Regions from separate parts of the Bradyrhizobium sp. ISRA436 genome, predicted to be linked through region 1. Evidence: riboswitches for the same ligand, from Rfam matches in the RefSeq annotation. Region 1 holds a riboswitch; each other region holds the start of a gene.
The links. Region 1 has a riboswitch for cobalamin ahead of MTX23_RS35475 (hypothetical protein). Riboswitches for the same ligand answer to the same signal wherever they lie in the genome.

Region 1 (3,204 bases):
TGCGAGGCATTAGCTACAATGTCAAGCCTGTTGCAATTGCGAAGCTGTTGCAAGAAGGCGAGAGGCAATTGCGTGAGCTTGCAATGTCGCTACGGAGGCCCCATGGTCGAATGTCTGGAGATTCTGGATTTTTCACATGCGTCCAAAGCCTTCCATGGATGTCGCGGTATCGCTTCACGCGCTCCCCACCGAGCAGGCGCAGGCGCGGCGTTTTGGCAAGGCCCGTTCGGCGCGCTCGACTGCGATCCTCGAGGACTACGTCGAGCTGATTGCCGACCTGATTGATTCGACCGGCGAGGCCCGCGCCACCGACATCGCGCGGCGGCTCGGGGTGTCTCATCCGACCGCGATCAACACGATCACGCGGCTGAAGCGGGAAGGCCTGGCGGTGGCTCGTCCTTATCGCGGTATTTTCCTGACCGAGGAGGGTGAAGCGCTCGCCAAGCGGGTGCGCGCGCGCCACCGTCTGGTCCTGGAAATGCTGCTCGCGCTTGGCGTGCCCCGGGAGACCGCGGAGGCGGACGCCGAAGGCATCGAGCATCATGTTTCAGACGCTACCCTCAAAGCCTTTTCGGATTTTATTAAGAGATCGGGAGTGAAGAGGGCCAGTTGACGGTCTTTACGGGCGTCTATACGGGCCGTTGAGGTCCGATCGGCTTGCGGTTCAGCCGCTTTCGAGACGTAGGGCCGATCGCTGGGGTCATCTGCACATGTGTTCTAGAGAGGCTCAGCTTGACCGATGCCAATCGCTGGCAAGTTGAGCGCGAACCGCGTCGCCCTGAATCCCTGGGACGAAGCCGCTCTTCATCAATCCAGGCCGCTCGAAGTCGCGCAGTCCGTTGCGGACACCGAAGTTCATCATCAGACATGGAAATCAGTAGCGTGGTAGGCGATGCTACACAATAAAGCCTCGACTTCAAGATCAATATTCCGCTCGGCGGGGAGCGTATACTAAGGCCCGCTGCTACTTGTTCTGGCGCTTGCGGATATTTAGAACGTGCATTCGCTCGCGGCTCGGCTGAGACTAGCCCGCTGCGTTCTGGGCCACCGCATCGGTGACGTTATGCTGGCCGCTATCCTCGATGGTCTGGGACGTAATCGTCTCAACGCTGGCAGGTGTCTGCAGCGGCGTGAGGTTCAGGCGGCTCCCGCTGGTGTTCTGCTGATCTAGCTTCAGCGTCGAAGGCGAGCCGTCCGAGGCTGCGGCCGTCGGTGCTGCGCGAGGCGTTGCCGCCGGCTTTGACTGCGATCGTGAGGCCGTGGCTGAACGCTTGGCCATCGTATAGCGCGACAATCTGGTTGGGAAGCACTGTCACCCTGATTGCCGCGCGGCAGCCATCGGGACGGCCGGGCCTCACCGCAGGTTTTTGGGGCGGACTGACCGTAACCGGCGGCAGGGTTTGAACCGATTGAGCTTGCTGTGCCTTGGCAGGGCAAATCCCGAGCGGCAGAGCTGGAAGAAGGAAGCTGTGAGCGAGCAGGCCGGCGCGCAGCCGCCTGGGTATGACGGAAAACACGAGCAGACCTCGGCATGACGTAGTGGCACGTCACAGCGAACGAGGTCTCACCTCGACATAGTTGGACCTACGCAAGGTGAAAGCAATGTCTGTACTCCCCGACCGACATTTTCGCGTGTTACCACGGCTGACGGCAGGTCTCCTGGCTCGCGGGTCTCAACCTTGCGTCGCCTTCCCAGGACCAAGTTTCCCAGTGGCCTATGACGAAAAATTCGCCGCTTACAGTTGCGGGGGCAGCTGCGGCATGAGGGGAAAATCCCCGCACCGCATTCCCTTTTGATCCCAGTGAAGGGGAACCGTCGGTCGTCATCGTAGAAGTGGGCGAGGCGCGGAGTCAATCCCCTCTCTGACAAGTCTGTAGTTGTCTGCACACGCGAGCGGAATAGTAACCGGGGCGAGTGAAGGAGCGGGTACGAATGGTCGCGGTAGGGACGAGGATTTCTCCTCGGCCACCGGGTCGCGGGAGGCGGTCGGGAGGCGGGCGACCGGGGTCACCGGAGGCGGTCGCCCGCCCGCGGTTGGGTAGGATCGAGGCGCGGACCGGGCTTCGCATGATGCCGACGTTTCCTCGATCCCCCCTATCATTCCGTACGGCGGGTTTACCCCGATACGGCTGGAAGGCTGGCTTTCAGATGGGGCCTTCCCGGCTTCCACACGAGCTTAAGTCTGCTCCCGACATCCACGGCGTGTTAGCCAGTTTGTATCCATCCTTCGTACACGACGTGGTCCAACGGTTATCCCGCACTGCACGGTGTCGGGTCGTTAACTCGATCGTGCACCACCATGAAGTGGGACACTACCCCAGGGGTCCTCGCTCTTGCCCGAGTTATGTTGTCTCGACCCGTCATCACTTAATCGACCCCATCCGCCCCACTCGTGGGCACATCGCGATTTGCCTCAAAGCTCCTCAAAACACCTCGCGATCACGGATTGAAATCGGCTCTAAAGTCCAAGCGATGAAAGCGGATTGTACTCGCGATGGCCGAGCTAGTTGGCGCGAGCCTTTAGGGTGAAGACGAAGCGGTCCGTCCTGCGCACCTCCAATGTGGGTAGCAATCTTGATCGACTCGCCAATCGGGCTCATGAACGCTCCTTTGCGCGGCGGCGATCAGGGTGAGACGCGCTCTCATCCTGATTGATGCGGTGGAACGGCCCGCTCCGACAGCATCATCGTGCTAAGACGTGGTCGTTGTTCGAACGCCACAAGGAGGGACCGTTCCATGAAACAGGTTAGCACCATCGGATTGGATTTGGCGAAGCACATTTTTCAAGTTCACGGCGCGGGTGGCGATGGCTCACCGGTGTTCAACCGGAGACTACGGCGCAGCGAGGTGCTGCATTTCTTCTCGAAGCAGCCAGCCTGCCTTGTGGGAATAGAAGCCTGTGGCAGCGCTCATTATTGGGCACGAGAGATTGCAACTCTCGGCCATGAAGTGCGACTCATCCCACCAGCTTACGTCAAACCGTTTGTGAAGCGTGGAAAACGGATGCGGCGGATGCCGAGGCCATCAGCGAGGCTGTGACTCGCAAGACCATGCGCTTCGTTCCGATCAAAACGGCTGAGCAACAAGCCGCAATGATGGTCCTGAAGAGTCGCGCACTTCTGGTGAAACAGCAAACGCAGACGATCAACGCCCTGCGCTCACATTTGGCCGAGTTGGGCATCATTGCCGCCGCTGGCCGAACA
Region 2 (3,204 bases), on a different replicon from region 1:
CACGAGATCGGCGCGATCCTTCAGCCGCGCGAAACTCTCCAGCACGGCATCCATCAATGAGGGCTTCATCGCGGCATATTCCCGGGCGCGCGCCGTTGCGGCGCGCTTGCCCTGCACGATGATCTGGGCGCCGACATCGCTCTCCGGCTTCAGCAGCACCGGGTTCATGTCGGTATGCGGTTCGACGCCGGCGGCAAGTGCCTGCAGCGCCTGCGCGCGTCCGATCTCGCCGCCATCGACGGTCACGGCCGCGTTGTTCGACATGTTCTGCGGCTTGAAGGGCAGCACGCGCAGGCCGCGCCGCTTCGCCGCGCGCGCGAGGCCCGCAACGATCAGCGACTTGCCGACGTCCGAGCCCGCCCCCTGGATCATCAATGTGCGCGCCATCGCCTTTGCGTGCCCGGCTATGCTGTCAGAACTCGACGCCCGGTTGGGCCTTGATGCCGGACCGGAACGGATGCTTCACAAGCGTCATCTCGGTGACGAGGTCGGCGATCTCGATCAACTCCTCCTTGGCGTTGCGCCCGGTGAGCACGACATGCGTCATCGGCGGCTTTGACGTCTTCAGAAAATCGACGACATCGGCGATCGCCAGATAATCGTAACGGAGCGCGATGTTGATCTCGTCGAGCACGACCATACGCAAGCTTGGATCGGAAATCAGTTGCTTGGCCTTCTCCCAGCCGGCTTGCGCGGCGGCAATATCGCGCGCACGATCCTGCGTTTCCCAGGTGAAGCCTTCACCCATCGCGTGGAATTGACAGAGGTCGCCGAAATGCCCGGTCAGCAGGCGGCGTTCGCCGGTATCCCAGGCGCCCTTGATGAATTGCACCACGGCGCAGGGAAAGCCGTGTGCCACGCAGCGGACGATCATGCCGAAGGCGGAGGATGATTTTCCCTTCCCGGCCCCGGTATGAACGATGATCAGTCCCTTCTCACCGCTCTTGGTGGCCATGATTCGATCACGGGCGACCTTCTTCTTGGCCATCTTGGCGGCATGGCGGGCTTCCAGCGCGGCCTCGGAGCCACCGGCTTCGTCCTCGGCGGCGTCTCGTTCAGACATCATCTGACGTTCCTTCGGCTTGACAAGTTCCGGGCTTGGACGAATGGTGGGCCCTGCGTTGGTGCCTGTCCTACGACAGGCGAAGAGGGAATGCGATAGGGCTCAAGTCGGCCCAAAGCGCAGCCGCCCCCGCGACCGTGACCGGAGAGATGCCCAAAGCCACTGATTCCCAACGGAATCGGGAAGGCGGGGATCGAAGGGAAGCCCCCTGCTCCGCAAGCCGGGAGACCTGCCAGCGCAGCAGTTGAGACCAGCGGACGGGGTGTTCCGCGACGGGGAACGAACCTTTCCATCGATCGGTTCGTGTGCCTCATCGCCTCCCGCTGTCAGTCAGGAAGGGCGATGAGCGTTACACTTCATGTCTGCATCACCTGCCGTGCCGGCCAGACGCTCGCGGAAGGTGAGACCACGCCCGGCGCGCGGCTGCATGCGGCGATTCTCGACGCCGGCGTGCCTGATGGCGTCAATCTGGTTCCGGTCGAATGTCTGTCGGCGTGCAGCCAGGGTTGCTCGGTCGCGCTCAGTGCGCCGGGGCGTTGGTCCTATGTCTATGGCCGCCTGTCCGCGGCAAATGCGACGGATGTGATCGCGGGTGCGTCCGCCTATGCCGCGGCACCCGACGGCATCGTGCCGTGGCGCAGCCGTCCGGAAATCTTTCGCAAGCAATCGCTCGCCCGCATTCCACCCGTAGCCGTTGTGCCAGAGGCCGCAGAATGAACACGCTTACCAAGGTGCCCGTCACCGTCGTCACCGGCTTTCTCGGATCTGGCAAGACGACGCTGATCCAGCATCTGATCAAGAACGCCAACGGCAAGAAGCTGGCGGTGCTGGTGAACGAGTTCGGCCGCGAAGGCGTCGACGGGGAAATCCTGAAGTCGTGTGCCGACGCCAATTGTCCGAGCGAGAACATCGTCGAACTCGCCAATGGCTGCATCTGCTGCACTGTCGCCGACGATTTTATCCCGGCGATGGAGCAATTGCTCGCGCGCCGCGTGAGACCCGACCACATCGTGATCGAGACATCGGGGCTCGCGCTGCCGAAGCCGCTGCTTAAAGCGTTCGACTGGCCGGAGATCCGTTCGCGGATCACGGTCGACGGCGTGATCGCACTGGCCGATGCGGAGGCCGTCGCCGCCGGCCGCTTTGCGCCCGACCCGGTCGCGGTCGACGCGCAGCGCGCGGCTGACAACAGTCTCGACCACGAGACACCGCTGTCTGAGGTGTTCGAGGATCAGATCGCCTGCGCCGACATCGTGCTGCTGACCAAGGCGGATCTCGCTGGCTCCGAGGGCCTCGAAGCCGCCAGGCTGGCGATCGCGGCCGAAATGCCGCGGCAGGTGCCGATGTTGCCCGTCGTCGACGGCGCGGTCGACGCCCGCGTGATCCTGGGTCTCGAGGCCGCGGCGGAGGACGACTTGGCGGCGCGTCCATCCCACCACGATGGCGAGGACGAGCACGAACACAATGATTTCAATTCCGTGGTGATCGACCTCCCGGAAGTCTCCGATGTCGATGCGCTGGTCGCATCGATCAAGGGACTGGCGCGCGAGCAGAATGTGCTGCGCGCCAAGGGCTATATCGCGATCGCGGGCAAGCCTATGCGCCTGCTGGTGCAATCGGTCGGCGAACGCGTGAGGCATCAGTTCGACGTGCCCTGGGGCGTGCGGCCGAGGCAGTCGAAGCTGGTCGTGATCGGCGAACACGGCGATATCGATGAGGCCGCCATCAGGGCGCGACTTGGTGTCTGATGCACGTCGTCTTCCGCGAGAGCCGCGGTCTTGACGAGACCGCGACACCAAGGGACCTCGGCCAGGATCCGGCCGAGCTCGCGGTGCTCTCGTTTTCCGACAGCGATCTTGCCGCGTTCGCATCCGGCTGGCGGCGCGGCTGCGGGTCGCTGCCGTCGTTGCGGCTCGCGAATCTGGCGGACCTGCGCCACCCCCTGTCGGTCGACACCTATATCGAACGGACATTGTCGCAGGCGCGCGGCATTCTCGTGCGCCTGATCGGCGGCGAACCCTACTGGTCATATGGGCTGGCCGCGCTGCATCGCCTGGCAAGAGAGCGCAACATCGCATTTGCGGTGCTGCCGGCGGATGGCCGGGATGACCTGCGGCTGGATGAATTCTCTACCCTGCCGG
Region 3 (3,204 bases), on a different replicon from region 1:
TGATCAAGCCATTCGGCGACCTGGGTCATGGCTAAGGTCAACCAGTCATTTGGAGCAAGACACACGATCGACCCTATTAGAACGCGAATATCGCCTTGCGAGTTCCGACTAACTACTAGGGAGGACCGAGCCGTTTCCAGCGACGTCCGCGCGGTCCGGGAGCCGGCCGCGTTGTTGTCGAAGGAAATGGGGGAGCGCTTCAAAGGTATCGTGAGATTCGAGTCGTTTGTCCGAGGGCGGCGCCTGCTACAGGAGCCGCGCCTGAGGGGCTTCAGCAGCCCCCCAGCGCACTTACGCATTAGACTCCGCTACGGGAGTGGTCGCGGTTTCGGGACGGAGTGGTTGCCCTTATTCTGTCCCGCAGATCGAAAACTACGGTCCGGGTCAAAACGTCCCGTCTCGGGAAGGGACGCTTGTGGCGCAAACCGGACGTTCGGCCGCTTCCGCATGTCTCACTGAGCATTGGCGCCTCCGCGACGGGCCGTTGTGGGTTGATGTACCGCCGCAACCCCCGAACCGGAGTCTCGAATCATGCGCTACGAACTCAGTGACTAACCATGGGACAGGCTAGGGACATCCCCGTCGCGCCGATCGCGAAAAAAGAGGCCGACGCGCTGATCATCCGGCTGCACTACAGCCACAAGGCCGTCAACAATGCGTTCCTCGCGCTCGGCGTTTTTATCGGCGGGCGGCTTGAAGGCGCGATGACATTCGGCCCGTCGATAGACAAGGGCAACATTCTCGGGCTGGTGCGCGATACTGCTTGGAATGGCTTTCTCGAATTGAACCGGCTGGCGTTCTCGGAAGCGCTGCCCCGCAACAGCGAAAGCCGCGCGCTCTCGATCGCGCTGCGGATGATCAAAAAGCATTATCCGCACATCGAGTGGGTGATCTCGTTCGCCGATGGATGCCAGTGCGGCGACGGGACGATCTATCGCGCGGCCGGCTTCACGCTCACGGGGATCAAGCAGAACAAAAGCCTGCTGCGACTGCCCGACGGCTCGGTGACGCACAAAATGACGCAAGTCACCGGCAAGAACCGCGCAAAGCATTTTGCGAAAACCGGCGGCTCATGGTCCGGCCAGGGCGAACCGCTCGACGGCTATCAGATGCGCTATATCTATTTCCTGAAGCCCGAGGCGCGGGCGCGGCTCAACTGCAAAGAAATTCCGTATTCGCAAATCGAGCGGCGCGGCACGCGCATGCATCGCGGAATTGCGCGTGGCAAGCAGGCGACGGCCGACGACCAATTGGCACAGCGGCGCGGCAGCGGCGACCGCCACGCTCCAGTTTGAGTAACATTGTCGGGTCTTGGAAGAGTAGCAGAATCATGTGCTCGTTCCGAGCCTTACCGGTTGTAACACAAAGCTGAAATCGGGTCGTGCCCTACGTATCCGTATCTACAAAACGGAAGGCTTCCGGCTGTATTGACAACTCCGAAGTTAGCGTGATGATCGGGCAGTTCAGGTTCGTTGGTCGAGAGACCAGCGACATGGGAATGCGGTGAGGTATCGCAAACGCGAAGCCAAATCCGCAGCTGCGCCCGCAACTGTAGGCGGTTAGCTCTTTTCCAGGAAGCCACTGAGCCTCTTAGCCCGGGAAGGCGGAAAACCGAGCGACGACCCGCAAGTCAGGAGACCGGCCTGAACAGTCATCCATCCGGCGTGCGGTGCGCGCGCTAGGGGCGGTTCTCGCGCTGTGATGACGATTGTTCGGTTTGTCTCGCAGATGGAGGGCCGCATTGGCTTTCAGCTTATTCATCCCGTTAAATTTTGGCGCGCCTCGGGATCAGGTGAAGGCTGCGTCATGCTGACGTATCTGAAATTCGCTATCGACGACAGATCAGTCGTCTCTCGATCAAGAATTGTCGCTCTCTACGCCTTTTTGCTGACATTCAATGTTCTGGCCGTTACATGGGCCGTAGTTGCTTTCTCAGACCGTCCAACGCTGCTAGGGACCGCTGTACTCGCCTATGTCCTCGGCCTTCGACACGCCGTAGATGCCGATCACATCGCGACAATCGACAATGTAGTCCGCAAGTTGATGCAGGAAGGAAAGCACCCGCTCGCGGTGGGCTTGTTTTTCTCGCTCGGGCACTCGCTCTCGATTGCACTAGCTGTCGCGGCGATTGCCGCCGCCGCATTTGCGCTGCAAGGCCAGTTCCAGCAATTCAAGTCCGTCGGTAGCATCATCGGGACCGCCGCATCCGCATTCTTCCTGCTCTCGGTCGGCGCTATCAATCTCGTGATCCTGCGTGGCGTCTGGCAGAATTTTCAGCGGGCACGACGCGGTGGCGATGCGCACGGTGAAGAAATCGACCTGTTCTTGTCGGGCACGGGCTTCATGTCTCGAATTCTTCGGCCCCTGTTCCGCATGGTAACGGCAAGCTGGCAGATGCTGGCAGTGGGTCTATTGTTCGGACTAGGCTTCGACACGGCGACTGAAATCAGCCTCTTCACTGTGGCCGCCGGCCAAGCAACTGGCGGACTGAGCTTCGGCAATGTGATGGTTTTTCCTGCGTTGTTTACAGCGGGCATGACGCTCGTTGATACAACCGACAGCGTCTTGATGGTGGGTGCCTACGGCTGGGCCTTTCTCAATCCGGTCAGAAAGCTCTGGTACAACCTTACTATCACTGCCATCTCTGTCGTGGTCGCGCTCCTGATTGGAGGGGTCGAGGCCCTAGGGCTGATTGCAAGCAAATTCCAACTAGAGGGGGAATTCTGGGTTGCAGTTTCCGATATTAGCGAAAGCCTTGCTAACTTCGGGTATCTGGTTGTCGGCTTGTTTCTGGCGAGCTGGGCTTTGTCCTTTGGGATTTATCGTTGGCTGGGGCTCGAGAAGGAGACTGCATCGGATTGAGCGTCATTTCCGCTTCGAGCCGCTCCGACTGCGGCTAAGCTGCTTAGGCCTTTGAGTGCGGCATGTGACGCAGCAGCCATAGCTCCACGGCCGCGATCACAGCGATGATGAGCCCGATGACAAAGGTAACCGGTATGAGCTCCCACGTCCGCGATGATTAGCGGTTGCGTGCGTAGCGGATGGGCATCCAGTGCTGGCGCAGCGCCTCGACGACGGCTGGGATATCGAGGTGGGCGTTACGGAGGAAATCCTCGGTTTCGCGACCGCTTCGTAGCGGTCCGAGCAGCGGACGGGCCTGATCGTCGCGACAATACAGCAGGATGGGCAGCAGCAGGCCGTGAT
Region 4 (3,204 bases), on a different replicon from region 1:
CAGCACATCGCCACCGATCCTGATGTCGCCGCGGGAGGGGATCAACCCGGCCAACGCACGAAGCAGCGTGGTCTTGCCCGCGCCGTTCGGACCAACCAGAGCCACCAGATGACCCGATGCAAGCGATAGCGAGATGTCGTGCAGCACTTTTCGGCGGCCGAGCGAGGCGTTGAGATCGGTTGCGGACAGCAGCGTCACGCCACGCCTCCGCCGAGCGCGCGGCGTTCGCGCATGATCAGATAGAGGAAGAACGGCACGCCGATGATCGAGGTCAGCACGCCGACCTTGATGTCGGAGGTCGAAGGGATGATGCGCACCGCGATATCGGCCGCCAGCAGCAGCGCCGAGCCGGTGAGCGCGCTCGGCACCAGGAGCCGCGCCGGATCGTGACCGATCACGGGCCGCATCAGATGCGGCGCGACCAGGCCGATGAAACCGATCGTCCCTGTCACGGCGACCGCACCGCCGACCCCGAGCGCGACACCCGAGATGACGAACAGCCGCAACCGCCCGACATCGACACCAAGGCTCTGCGCGGCCTCCTCGCCGAGCGTCAGCGTGCGGAAGCTGCTTCGCTGGCTGAGCAGGACGGCCGCGCCGGCCAGGATGAAGGGCAGCGCAATCGCGACATGCTGGAAACTGCGGTCCTCGAGCGAGCCGAGCAGCCAGAACGCGATCTCCAGCGCCACGAACGGATTGCTCGAGAGATTCATCACCAGCGCCGTCGCGGCACCTGCGAAGCTGGAGATCGCGAGACCCGAGAGGATCAGGATCAACAGTCCGGCGTTGCGTCCCGCGATCGCAAGCAGGGCGAACACCGAGCCGAACGCCGCGATGATCGCTGCGACCGGCAGCGCGTAGGAACGCACGTCGGCCAGCCCCAGCGCGATCACCAGCACCGCCCCGAACGCCGCCGCCTGTGGCGCGCCGAACAACGACGGCGAGGCCAGCGGATTGCGCAACAGCCCCTGCAGCGCCGCACCCGACAATCCCAGAATGCCGCCGATCGCAAACGCCAGTATGGTCCGCGGCAGACGGATCTCGCGCACGATCACCTGCGCCACGTCGCTGCCGCCGCCGAACAGCGCCTCGATCACCTTGAGCGGCGACAGCCGTACCGGCCCGATGCCGAGCGAGATCAGCACGAGCAGCACCACGAGCGCAGCGAGCGCCACGGTCGCGGCCAAGCGGCGCCGCGCCGCGACCTCGGTCGCCATGGCAAAATCCTGCACACTCATCGGATCAATGCTCTTACAGCGATCGCCGTGGCAGACAAGCGACACTCGGCGAAAACCGTGCCCGTCCAGCCGCAGCCCCACTCCCGCCGGCATTGACTTTAGTCTCCGGCCGAACCCTAGTGACCATGACGGTTCTTTCATGAGATGAAAAGGGAATGCGGTACGGGAAACTCCCCCAAGGCCGCGGCTGCCCCCGCAACTGTATGCGGTGAATCCTTCGTTACGCGCCTGCAGCTCCCGCACCATGGACAACGACTAGGCCAACACTCAGAGCCGCATTCCCGGCAACGCGACGGCCGACATCAAGCTCAGCGGGCAATACGACCGCTTCTTCTGGTCGGTCGGCGTGAACAACCTGTTCAACGCGCTCTACTACGACTACGCCATCGCCAGCTCGTTCACCGCGGGCCGCTTCTCGGCCTATCCGCTGCCGGGCCGGACCTACATGGTGCGGGCCGGCGCGACGTTCTGAGCCGTTGCAGGGCGGCGGGACGCATCCCGCCGCACCGTCTGCTCGCATTTCAAGCGCTTGCAAACTGGGATAGATTTTCCGGCACCATCGATTGCGCAGGGGAAATGTATGGGCAAAGCCGGAAAGAAGAGCAAGGGTCGCGGCAAGGCCAGCGAGCCGCCGAAAAAGCCTCCGCCGCCCCCAACGCCGCAGGACGACGAATATTATGAGGACGGCGACATCGCCACGCCGAAGCTCGATCGCTACGGCAATGACGACGAGCCGTTGTAGGCGCATGCCTATCCACGCCGTCGTCCTGGCGAAAGCCAGGACCATTACCACTGAAGCGAGTTGGAGGGCGAGCTACGGCCCCAGCCTGCTAACTAACTTTCAGCGGTGGTTATGGGCCCTGACCTTCGCCAGGACGACGCGTTGAAGCATCGCGCAAGAACCCCTCACTCTCGATTATCCGGATGCTCGCGGCGTCGAGCAGATGCGCGCCGAAGCCGCGCGATAGCGACGACGCGAGCTGCGGCGAGACCAGCAGCAGCGCGGCGGTGATCGCCAGCGGCACGGCGCCGGGCCAATCGAGCCGCACCGGCGTCAGTTCCTCGGTGCTGCCCCGATAGGGACCCTTGCCCGCGGCGATGCGGCCGCATTCCCCGATGATGTCGCGCCGCGTGCCGTCGCGTGACGCGCTGCCGAGCAGCGCCAGCATCGCAAGATGCGTCCGCACGCCGGCGCGGCTCTCGGCAAGCGGCTCTGGCGTCTCGCCGCGCGAGACCCGCAGCAGCAGATCGACGAGATCGGTGCCTGCGCGGTGCGCGTTCATCGGCTCGACCAGCCGCGGATTGCAGTCGATCAGCAGCGGGGTTGCGCTGTCGAGCGGCATGATGACGTCGACCGAGAGCGCCCCGTGCCAATTGAGATGCGCGCCGATCGTCTCGAGATAGCGGCGGATCGCCGGCCGGCTGACGCTCTCCTTGATCGCCTCGCCGCCGCCGACTCCGGCGGCAACCTGCCGATAGGCATGGAAGCCGAGCAACTCGCCGCGGCAAAACACCGACTGCGCCTTCTCGGTGGTACCGGTGACGAGGTCCTGCACCAATAGTTCTCCACCGATGTCCCCGCTTGTTTGGAGATCGTAGAGCGCGAGATTGAGATCGCCTGCGTCGCGCACGATCCACACGCCGCGGCTTGCAGTGCCGATCGACGTCTTGATCACCGATGGAAACCGGGTCGCCCCGCGCAGTTCGTCGAGCGAGGTGACGATCCGCGTCGGCGGCTGCGGCAGGCCGAGTTGATCGAGCAGGCGGCTGAAGCCCGCCTTGCTGTGCACCCCGCGGTAGCTGGCGAAATCCGGCAACGCGAGCCCAACGCGCGGCTTCAGCCGCGCCTCGCCCCGGGCGAACAGGAAGCCCTGCTCGTGGGTCGGCAGCAGCACGTCGAAATGTTGCGATGCCAACAAACTTTCGACGAAGCGCAGGAAGCCGCCCGGATCGGTGCGCAGGCCGG

Region 2: linked by a shared signal. The riboswitch ahead of MTX23_RS03805 (DUF1636 domain-containing protein) and the one ahead of MTX23_RS35475 (hypothetical protein) in region 1 are both predicted to bind cobalamin.
Region 3: linked by a shared signal. The riboswitch ahead of MTX23_RS24850 (HoxN/HupN/NixA family nickel/cobalt transporter) and the one ahead of MTX23_RS35475 (hypothetical protein) in region 1 are both predicted to bind cobalamin.
Region 4: linked by a shared signal. The riboswitch ahead of MTX23_RS03070 (TonB-dependent receptor) and the one ahead of MTX23_RS35475 (hypothetical protein) in region 1 are both predicted to bind cobalamin.

Annotation. Positions count from the first base shown of each region.
Region 1 covers NZ_CP094520.1:123,909-127,112, reverse strand. The annotation lists gene mntR (manganese-binding transcriptional regulator MntR) at 155-613, shown strand; gene MTX23_RS35475 (hypothetical protein) at 1,104-1,517, opposite strand; cobalamin riboswitch at 1,632-1,833, opposite strand; partial or broken gene MTX23_RS35470 (IS110 family transposase) at 2,738-3,204, shown strand, end outside.
Region 2 covers NZ_CP094519.1:812,258-815,461, reverse strand. The annotation lists gene MTX23_RS03815 (cobyric acid synthase) at 1-387, opposite strand, end outside; gene cobO (cob(I)yrinic acid a,c-diamide adenosyltransferase) at 413-1,063, opposite strand; cobalamin riboswitch at 1,106-1,315, shown strand; gene MTX23_RS03805 (DUF1636 domain-containing protein) at 1,406-1,780, shown strand; gene cobW (cobalamin biosynthesis protein CobW) at 1,777-2,811, shown strand; gene cobN (cobaltochelatase subunit CobN) at 2,811-3,204, shown strand, end outside.
Region 3 covers NZ_CP094519.1:5,286,268-5,289,471, reverse strand. The annotation lists gene MTX23_RS24860 (mechanosensitive ion channel family protein) at 1-29, opposite strand, end outside; gene MTX23_RS24855 (hypothetical protein) at 558-1,295, shown strand; cobalamin riboswitch at 1,449-1,662, shown strand; gene MTX23_RS24850 (HoxN/HupN/NixA family nickel/cobalt transporter) at 1,702-2,862, shown strand; gene MTX23_RS24845 (UPF0149 family protein) at 3,020-3,204, opposite strand, start outside.
Region 4 covers NZ_CP094519.1:667,431-670,634, reverse strand. The annotation lists gene MTX23_RS03080 (ABC transporter ATP-binding protein) at 1-198, opposite strand, end outside; gene MTX23_RS03075 (iron ABC transporter permease) at 195-1,217, opposite strand; cobalamin riboswitch at 1,350-1,476, shown strand; partial or broken gene MTX23_RS03070 (TonB-dependent receptor) at 1,471-1,710, shown strand; gene MTX23_RS03065 (hypothetical protein) at 1,819-1,980, shown strand; gene MTX23_RS03060 (hypothetical protein) at 2,090-3,204, opposite strand, start outside.